2 regions of the Exiguobacterium sp. Helios genome follow, and region 1 is predicted to be linked to the other one. Evidence: a T-box and tRNA genes for the amino acid it is inferred to sense, from the RefSeq annotation. Region 1 holds a T-box; the other holds one or more tRNA genes.
The links. A T-box is a leader RNA that pairs with one kind of tRNA and senses whether it is charged. The one in region 1 lies ahead of leuS (leucine--tRNA ligase), so its partner is inferred to be a tRNA-Leu.

Region 1 (4,433 bases):
GAGGGGTTTCAGCTTAGTTTGCTACGATGTTGATCAGTTTTTTCGGGACGACGATGACTTTTCGAACCGTTTTATCACCAATCCACTCTTGTGTTTTTTCATCTGCAAACGCAAGAGCTTCAATTTCTTCTTTCGTTGCGTCGATGCTGATGACGAGCTTCGAACGGACTTTGCCGTTGACTTGAATGACGAATTCCATTGTATCGCTGACGAGTTTCGTTTCATCGAATGTCGGCCATACCGCATATGTCAAGGTGTCGTCAAAGCCAAGTTGTTCCCATAACTCTTCCCCTAAGTGCGGAGCAACCGGAGTCAATAATTGAATGAACCCACGAAGGAAATGGCGTGGCAAGACCGGTTGTTTGTTTGCTTCGTTGACGAAGACCATCAACTGCGAAATGCCGGTGTTGAACTGAATATTCGTGAAATCTTCCGTTACTTTCTTAACCGTCTGGTGGTAGACACGTTCAAAGTCCGCATCGACTGTCGTCACATCTTGAATGTCCGCTGTCCGTTCAAACAGACGCCAGACGCGGTCAAGGAAACGACGTGCTCCATCTAGACCGTTCTCCGACCAGGAAACTGAAGCATCCAGTGGTCCCATGAACATCTCATATAAACGGAGCGTATCCGCACCGTGCGATTTGACGATTTCATCCGGATTGATGACGTTTCCGCGTGATTTCGACATTTTTTCGTTGTTTTCTCCGAGAATCATCCCTTGGTTATATAACTTTTGGAATGGTTCTTTCGTCGGTACGACACCGATATCATACAAGACTTTGTGCCAGAAGCGGGCGTAGAGTAAATGAAGTACGGCATGTTCAGCCCCTCCGATGTAAATATCAACCGGGAGCCAGTATTTTAATTTTTCCGGATCGGCAATCGCTTCTTCATTGTGCGGATCGATGAAGCGAAGGTAATACCAGCAGCTGCCGCCCCATTGTGGCATCGTATTCGTCTCACGACGCCCTTTAAGTCCTGTGACCGGATCCGTGTAATCGAGCCAGTCTTCAGCAAGAGCGAGTGGAGATTCACCCGTTCCCGACGGCTTGATTTCCGGAATCATCGGCAATTCAAGCGGAAGTTCTGATTTATCGAGCGTCTTCATCGTTCCGTCTTCCATGTGGACGACCGGAATCGGCTCACCCCAGTACCGTTGACGGCTGAATAACCAGTCACGCAACCGGAAAGTGATTTTTTTGCGTCCGACTTGATTCGTCTCAAGTTCAGCGATGATTGTCTCAATCGCTTCTTGTTTTGATAGTCCGTCGAGCATCTGTGAATTGACGTGCTCTCCTTCACCCGTGTACGCTGCTTCGTCGACGTTACCGCCTGTTACGACTTCGATGATTGGCAGGTCAAACTGTTTCGCAAATTCATGATCTCGCTCGTCATGTGCCGGTACGGCCATGATGGCGCCTGTCCCATATGTCGCGAGGACATAATCGGCGATCCAGATCGGCAGACGTTCTCCGGAAATCGGATTGACGGCAAAAGCTCCCGTGAAGACGCCTGTTTTTTCTTTCGCAAGATCTGTCCGCTCCAAGTCTGATTTCGTCTGAACAGATGCGATATACGTTTTAACAGCTTCTTCATGATCGGCTGTCGTGATGTCCGCGACGAACGGATGCTCCGGTGCAAGAACAAGGTAAGTTGCCCCGAAAATTGTATCCGGACGTGTCGTAAAGACCGTCACTTGTTTTTTATGACCGTCAATCGTAAAGTCGATTTCCGCCCCTTCCGATTTTCCGATCCAGTTCCGTTGCATTTCTTTCACCGATTCTGGCCAATCGAGTTCATCTAAATCTTCCAGTAAACGGTCCGCATACTCTGTGATTTTTAAGACCCACTGCCGCATCGGAACACGGACGACGGGATGATTGCCACGCTCCGACAGTCCGTCGATGACTTCCTCGTTCGCAAGGACTGTTCCAAGCGCCGGACACCAGTTAACCGCGACTTCGTCAACGAAAGCAAGTCCTTGTTCATACAATTTCGTAAAGATCCACTGTGTCCATTTGTAATAATTTGGATCCGTCGTATTGATTTCACGATCCCAATCATATGAGAATCCTAAATCTTTTAACTGACGTTTGAACGTCTCGATGTTTTGCGCTGTAAACTCCCGCGGATCATTCCCTGTATCAAGGGCATACTGTTCCGCTGGAAGTCCAAACGCATCCCATCCCATCGGATGAAGGACGTTGTACCCCTGCATCCGTTTCATCCGTGCGAGGATATCCGTTGCCGTGTATCCTTCTGGGTGTCCGACATGGAGTCCTGCTCCCGATGGATAAGGAAACATGTCTAACGCATAAAAACCTTCTTTTTCCGGATCTTCTGTTGTGACGAACGCATTGTCCTGTTCCCAGCGCGCTTGCCATTTCGGTTCGATTTCACGATGATTGTACGGCATCTCTATTCCTCCTCTGAATATACAAAAAACCGGTCTCCGCCCCTAGGAATAGGGACGAAAGACCGGTTTGTCTCCCGCGGTACCACCCACGTTGTCTGCTGAAGCAGACCACTTGATTCACGGATAACGGTGTGAAGGACCGGAGTTCGCTACTTGATTTCACGAATCATGCTCCCTGACGAGTTCACGGACGATTCCGACTGGTTTGCACCGATCACCAGCTCTCTAAACGGAATGACTCCCTTACTACTTCAGTTCGTCGCAATGGACTATCTATGTGTTAGTGTAAGCTGAATCTTCCCTTATCGTCAACGGTTCCGTAAAATTTCTCCGATTGCCGCATGCGACGAGACGACGTGGTCCGCGTGATGCAGGATTTGTGCCGGCATCCGTTCATCCAGCAAGGCGATGACTTCCATTCCTGCTTCCTTCGCCCCGATCATCCCGTTCGCTGCATCTTCAATCACGATACAAGCCTCCGGTGCTTGATCAATCCGTTGCGCCGCCAAGCGGAAAATCGCCGGATCCGGCTTCGACCGCGGGACTTCAAATCCGCTCGTGTACGCATCGACCGTCAATCCATAATGCGTGATGACGCGTGTGATTTTTTCAAGTGAACTGGAAGAAGCAATCGCAATCCGGTATCCTTCCATGCGGGCCAGTTCCATCAATTCTTTGACTCCGTCTTTTAGGCCGCATGCTTCCGGCTTCGCGTGTTGCTGGAATAATTCATGTTCGAGTGCCAGTAATGCTTCCGTAGAGTGAGGTAACTCATGTTGTGTAATCAGTTCTTCCCACATCTCGTCTCCTGTTTTCCCCATGAATGTCGCATACTGCGTATGATCGAGCGGGATAGATAACGTCTTAAACATGTGTTGGTGGACTTTAAAATATTGAATTTCACTGTCGAGAATGACACCATCCATATCAAAAATCAGACCTGTTTTTTTCATTTTTTCCCCTCCTGCTATCAGCCTACCAAAAAACCTGATCATCCGCAGACGATCAGGTGGATTCATGTCGCTAAAACCGTCTCTTGGTAGCGGTATTCCGGGAAATAGTCTACGTCTTGATCACTTCCATAGCGTTGGCACAATTTTTCATAGACATGAGGCAGAAGAATCGTTTTTCCTTGGTGGTATTCAAACATCCGGTATCCTGTGTAACGGCACTTGCTTTCAAACAGACTGTCCCGTTCCTTATATCCGCCGCCTAAATGTTGTTCGACCATCCCTGCCGTCTTGGAATGTAAGATCGCCTCATATTCCAGTCGCTGATTCGGAAACAGTTTATGTTCATCCCGTTGACATCCAATCAAATGTCCGTGTGCATACTCTTGTCCAAGCAATACGAAATAACCACCGACGGCTTCCCCTCTCCACTCGGCAATCAACAATAACGGTTCACACAGCTGTGTCGGCTGAAACAGTTGTTCAAAGTATTCAGGTGTAAAATAGTAATGGGAAGAGGCATCTTTCCGGTCCATCGTTTGGTAATAAAGACGGATAAAAGTTGGCAAATCTTCTTTTGATCCCCGACGGACTGTCAGCTCTGACGCCAATGACTTCCGGATCATACTCCGGTTTTTCTTATGAAACGTTTGCATGATTTCTTCCACGGTTGGCCGAAGATCGATGCTCGTCGTGTGGCGGATGAATTCCGTTTTCGTCCAATCCGCTATCCGTTTTTGATTTTCCGTCAATGGATTAAACCGAATCAGCTCCGAGACAATTTTGTGACGCATGGCCCATTGCCGAAAAGAACGCTTGGCATCTGCCAGTTCTTCCAACGTCAGTTCACCAACAACTTCCGGACCTCCATAACCATAAGGTGTAATCATATCAAAATACTCGGTGTCGAAAATACGCCTCTTCAAAAAAGGATAAAACAGTTCGCCTGACGCACCTTGAAAATAAACCAGTCCCGCCGTTTCATCGGCCCGTGCATTTAAACGGACGTATTCATAGCTATAAAAAATATCAAGTGATTTATTTTCGACAAGTGATGTCCAAGT
Region 2 (4,433 bases), 570 kb from region 1:
TCGGACGATCGAAGATTATACGATCCTAGATGTCTATGAAACGTTTAAAAGACTGTTGAATATCCCGGTGTTTTACGATCTCGACATCGGACATCAACCGCCGCAAATGACACTCGTCAACGGAGCATCGGCAACCATCACGATTCAAGGAAAAGATTCTAGATTAGACATGACGTTTCAGTGATCTAGAAGAGGAGGACAGATATGGCGAGTCGGAAGTTTCAATCGTTAGCAGCGTATAAACGGATACACATCAATCCGGAAACACGTCGGATGACCTTACCTGAACCATTTTATGATGCATTACAGTTAAAAGATGAACTGATGTTGGCGCAGGTCGGTCAAGTGTTGATTATCCGCAATCCACAGGAAATCGTCACGACGGAAACGGATTTGCTGTCGGACATCGTCGACGAAGGTTTCACAGGACAAGAATTAGTTCAGGAATTTGCTTACCGAAAGGCACAACACGAACATCGTCTGCGGCAACAAATTTTACAAGAAGAAGATGCCGAGTCTTCGGCACAATTACAAATTGATTTATAAGAGCAGATGAGGAGTGGAAGCAATGCGAACACGAACAAAAATCGGCTTAGGTGTAATCGGTTCAGGGATGCTCGCGGCGAGTTATTACTTTTATGAAATGGCGATTGCGACCAATCCGAAACCCTTTTTATCCAACAACCGTGATTTGAGTGACGAGATGGTTCGTCTGATGCAACCGGGTCAAACGTGGATCAAAGAACAGCCGCTGGAGCTGATTGAAGTAAAGGCGCATGATGGATTAACCTTACGCGGGCATTACTTACCGCCGCTTGTTCCATCGAATCGGGTCGTCATTTTAGTTCACGGATACGGTGGAGTCGGAACAGACTTAGCCGGATTTGCGTATCTGTATCATCAAGCCGGTTTCCATGTCATGATGCCGGACAACCGAGGACACGGAAAAAGTGACGGGAACTATATCGGATTTGGTTGGCATGACCGTGAAGATTGTCTTCGGTGGACCGAGTACCTGGTGGCCCGTCTTGGACAAGAAAGTGCGATTTTCTTACATGGTGTCTCAATGGGGGGAGCGACCGTTCTGATGACAAGTGGTGAAGTTTTGCCGCCGCAAATCAAAGGAATTATCTCCGATTGTGCCTACACGTCGGTCAATGCCGTCCTTGCCTATCAAATGAAACGGATGTACCGTCTGCCCCATTTTCCATTTTTGACGATGACAAGCATTTTGACGAAAATGAAAGCAGGTTATTTTTTCAGTGAAGCGTCTGCACTTAAACAAGTGAAGCGGGCGACGGTGCCAATTCTGTTTTTACACGGTGGAGCGGATACGTTTGTTCCAACCTCGATGGTCTATGAATTGTATCAAGCCTGTCCGACAGAAAAAGAATTGGTAGTCATTCCGAATGCTGCCCACGCGATGGCTTACTTTGAAGATCCGGACACTTATGATGCGGTCGTCGAAACATTTGTCCGTCGGATTTTAGGCGAACCAATGGAACGCGTGTAAAAAAAATGCGTGAAATCGTTGACATCAAAAACACTATTTAGTATTCTAATAACATAAATAGAAGTCGTCGTGGCGGAACTGGTAGACGCGCTAGACTCAGAATCTAGTGGTGGCAACACCGTGGAGGTTCAAGTCCTCTCGGCGGCATTTTTAAGTGAAAATAGGAGTACTCTTCGTAAGAAGTGGGCTTCTATTTTTTTTATAAAAATTTTTGATTCATGTCCTTAACAAGTTTGTTCGTAAAATTTGAATTTTTCTGATAAAATATGTGTTAAGGAAAAGATTTTAAGGAAATTACAAGGGAGAAGGCATTTGTCTTCAAGAGAGGAGTAACAACATGAAAAAGCATTTATCGGTTTTATTTTTACTGCTCAGCTGTTTAATGGTATTGAGTGCATGCAGTATCGGATCACAGGACGAGGTGTCGAAAGACAAGACGTATAAAGTCGGAATCGATGTCACGTATCCACCGTTCGAATATAAAGACGGGGACACGTACAAGGGGATCGATATCGATCTCATCAAAGCCATTGCAAAGGATCAAGGGTTTAAAATCAAGTTTGAAGCAATGGACTTCAGCGGAATCATTCCGGCTCTTCAAGCGAACCAGTTGGATGTTGCAATTGCCGGTATGAGTATCACGCCGGAGCGGAAAAAAGTCGTCACGTTCTCCGATCCGTACTTTAAAGCCGGATTGATTTTAGTCGTCAAAGATGACAACAATAAAATCAAGTCGGTCGATGATTTAAAAGGACAGAAAGTCGCGGTCAAAAAAGGAACGACAGGTGCAAAATATGCGACGGACAATGCAGATAAACTCGGTATCACAGTCACACAATTCAATGACAGTCCAGCCATGTTCCAAGAAGTCAAAAACGGAAATGCTGCAGCATTGATTGAAGATTATCCGGTCATCTCGTATGCCAACAAACAACAAAATCTTGGTCTGAAACTCGTCGGAGACCGTTTGAACGGGGATAACTACGGAATCGCTGTCTTAAAAGGTGAAAACGAAGAGTTGTTGAAAAAAATCAATAAAGGACTGGCTAACCTGAAAGAAAGCGGCGAGTACGACAAAATCGTCGATACGTATTTGAAATAAGCTATTTGAACGAATGACAAGGGAGTTGAGTCACTGATGGAAGTCGCAAAAACGGCGTTTCCGTTTTTCTTGGAAGGGTTACAGATCACCCTTTATATCTTTATCATCGCGGTCATCGTCGGATTTTTAATCGGCTTGATCGTCGCATTGATGCGTTTATCACCACTTAAGATTTTAAACGGTATCGCCATCGTCTACATCGATGTTATTCGGGGAACCCCCTTTATCGTCCAATTGTTCTTTATCTATTTTGGACTCAACTCGCTCGAGTGGTTGTCCATGGACCGGATGTATGCCGGAATCCTGACAGTTGCGATTAATGCCGGAGCCTACTTTGCTGAAATCATCCGGGCAGGGATTCAATCGATTGATAAAGGTCAAACCGAGGCCTCACGATCACTCGGGATGACAGGACGTCAAACGATGACGCAAATTGTTTTACCGCAAGCCTTCCGCCGGATGTTGCCGACGATTACGAACCAATCGATCATCAGTCTAAAAGATACGTCGTTACTATCGATCATCGGGATCGCGGATTTGACGCAACAGGGACAAGTGCAACAGGCGACGACATTTGAACCGTTCATCGTTTGGACAGTTGTCGGTCTGATGTACTTCGTCGTCATCTATCTCCTTTCATTGTTAGGGAAATTCTTGGAACGGAGGTTTACACTGCGATGAGTATCATTGAAGTAAAACAATTAAAAAAGTCATTTGGTTCAAACGAAGTGTTAAAGGATATTTCGGTTGAGATTCAAGAAAAAGAAGTCGTTTGTGTCATCGGACCTTCAGGATCCGGAAAAAGTACGTTTCTCCGCTGTTTAAACCGGCTGGAGGATATTACAGGAGGGACCGTGATTGTCGATACACACGACATTACGGATCCGAAAGTCGATATCAATAAAGTACGGGAAGAAGTAGGGATGGTGTTTCAACACTTCAACTTGTTTCCGCATAAGACGGTGCTCGAGAACGTGACGCTTGCACCGATGAAGGTTCGGAAAACGGATAAAACTCAAGCGAAACAGCGGGCTTTCGAATTGCTGGATAAAGTGGGATTACGGGAAAAAGCGGATAATTATCCGGGTGAACTGTCCGGTGGTCAAAAACAACGGGTCGCCATTGCCCGTGCTCTGGCCATGAATCCGAAAATCATGTTGTTTGACGAACCGACATCCGCACTCGATCCAGAGATGGTCGGGGATGTTCTTGCCGTTATGAAGCAATTGGCACTCGAAGGGATGACGATGATTGTCGTTACGCACGAGATGGGATTTGCCCGTGAAGTCGGGGATCGTGTTCTTTTCATGGACGGTGGTTTTATCGTCGAAGAAAACATTCCGAGTTTATTGTTTGATTCTCCGCAACACGAACGGACACAGTCTTTTTTAAGTAAAGTTTTGTAAATGATGAAATGAAGCAGGAATGACCTTCAGGGAGGTCATTCCTGCTTTTTTTTGATGAAAACCCCTGTTTTCGCCTAGAGACGTTTCAATCATAAAGAACACAGGGTACAGTCATAAGAAAAACTTATACATTTGTGACGGAGAAATTGGGAATTCGAAACGCACTGACCTAAAAGAAGTAGTAATATAATAACTAAGGCAAACACTTTTGACATACAGGCCTTCGTTAAGGGTTATGTTCGGATGAAATGTCAGGAACATGACGATTATCGAATTTTTATGTCATATGATTTGAAAGCGCTAACAGGTAGAGAGCTGGAAACGTACTGATGCAGTACAGGAGTGAAACGAATGAAACGGGGGGAACCGTACATGGCAAGCCAGGACCAACAAGCATTTTATGGACCAAACC

Region 2: it has a tRNA-Leu gene. The T-box ahead of leuS (leucine--tRNA ligase) is inferred to sense a tRNA for this amino acid. The anticodon was not compared.

What each region holds. Positions count from the first base shown of each region.
Region 1 covers NZ_CP053557.1:2,525,367-2,529,799, forward strand. Annotated here, with positions in the region: gene leuS (leucine--tRNA ligase) at 14-2,419, opposite strand; T-box leader at 2,467-2,688, opposite strand; gene HNY42_RS13140 (HAD family hydrolase) at 2,728-3,372, opposite strand; gene HNY42_RS13145 (peptidoglycan bridge formation glycyltransferase FemA/FemB family protein) at 3,435-4,433, opposite strand, start outside.
Region 2 covers NZ_CP053557.1:1,956,633-1,961,065, reverse strand. Annotated here, with positions in the region: gene HNY42_RS10345 (S66 family peptidase) at 1-184, shown strand, start outside; gene HNY42_RS10340 (hypothetical protein) at 205-546, shown strand; gene HNY42_RS10335 (alpha/beta hydrolase) at 569-1,513, shown strand; tRNA gene HNY42_RS10330 (tRNA-Leu) at 1,577-1,660, shown strand; gene HNY42_RS10325 (transporter substrate-binding domain-containing protein) at 1,851-2,615, shown strand; gene HNY42_RS10320 (amino acid ABC transporter permease) at 2,652-3,296, shown strand; gene HNY42_RS10315 (amino acid ABC transporter ATP-binding protein) at 3,293-4,021, shown strand; gene HNY42_RS10310 (2-oxoglutarate dehydrogenase E1 component) at 4,373-4,433, shown strand, end outside.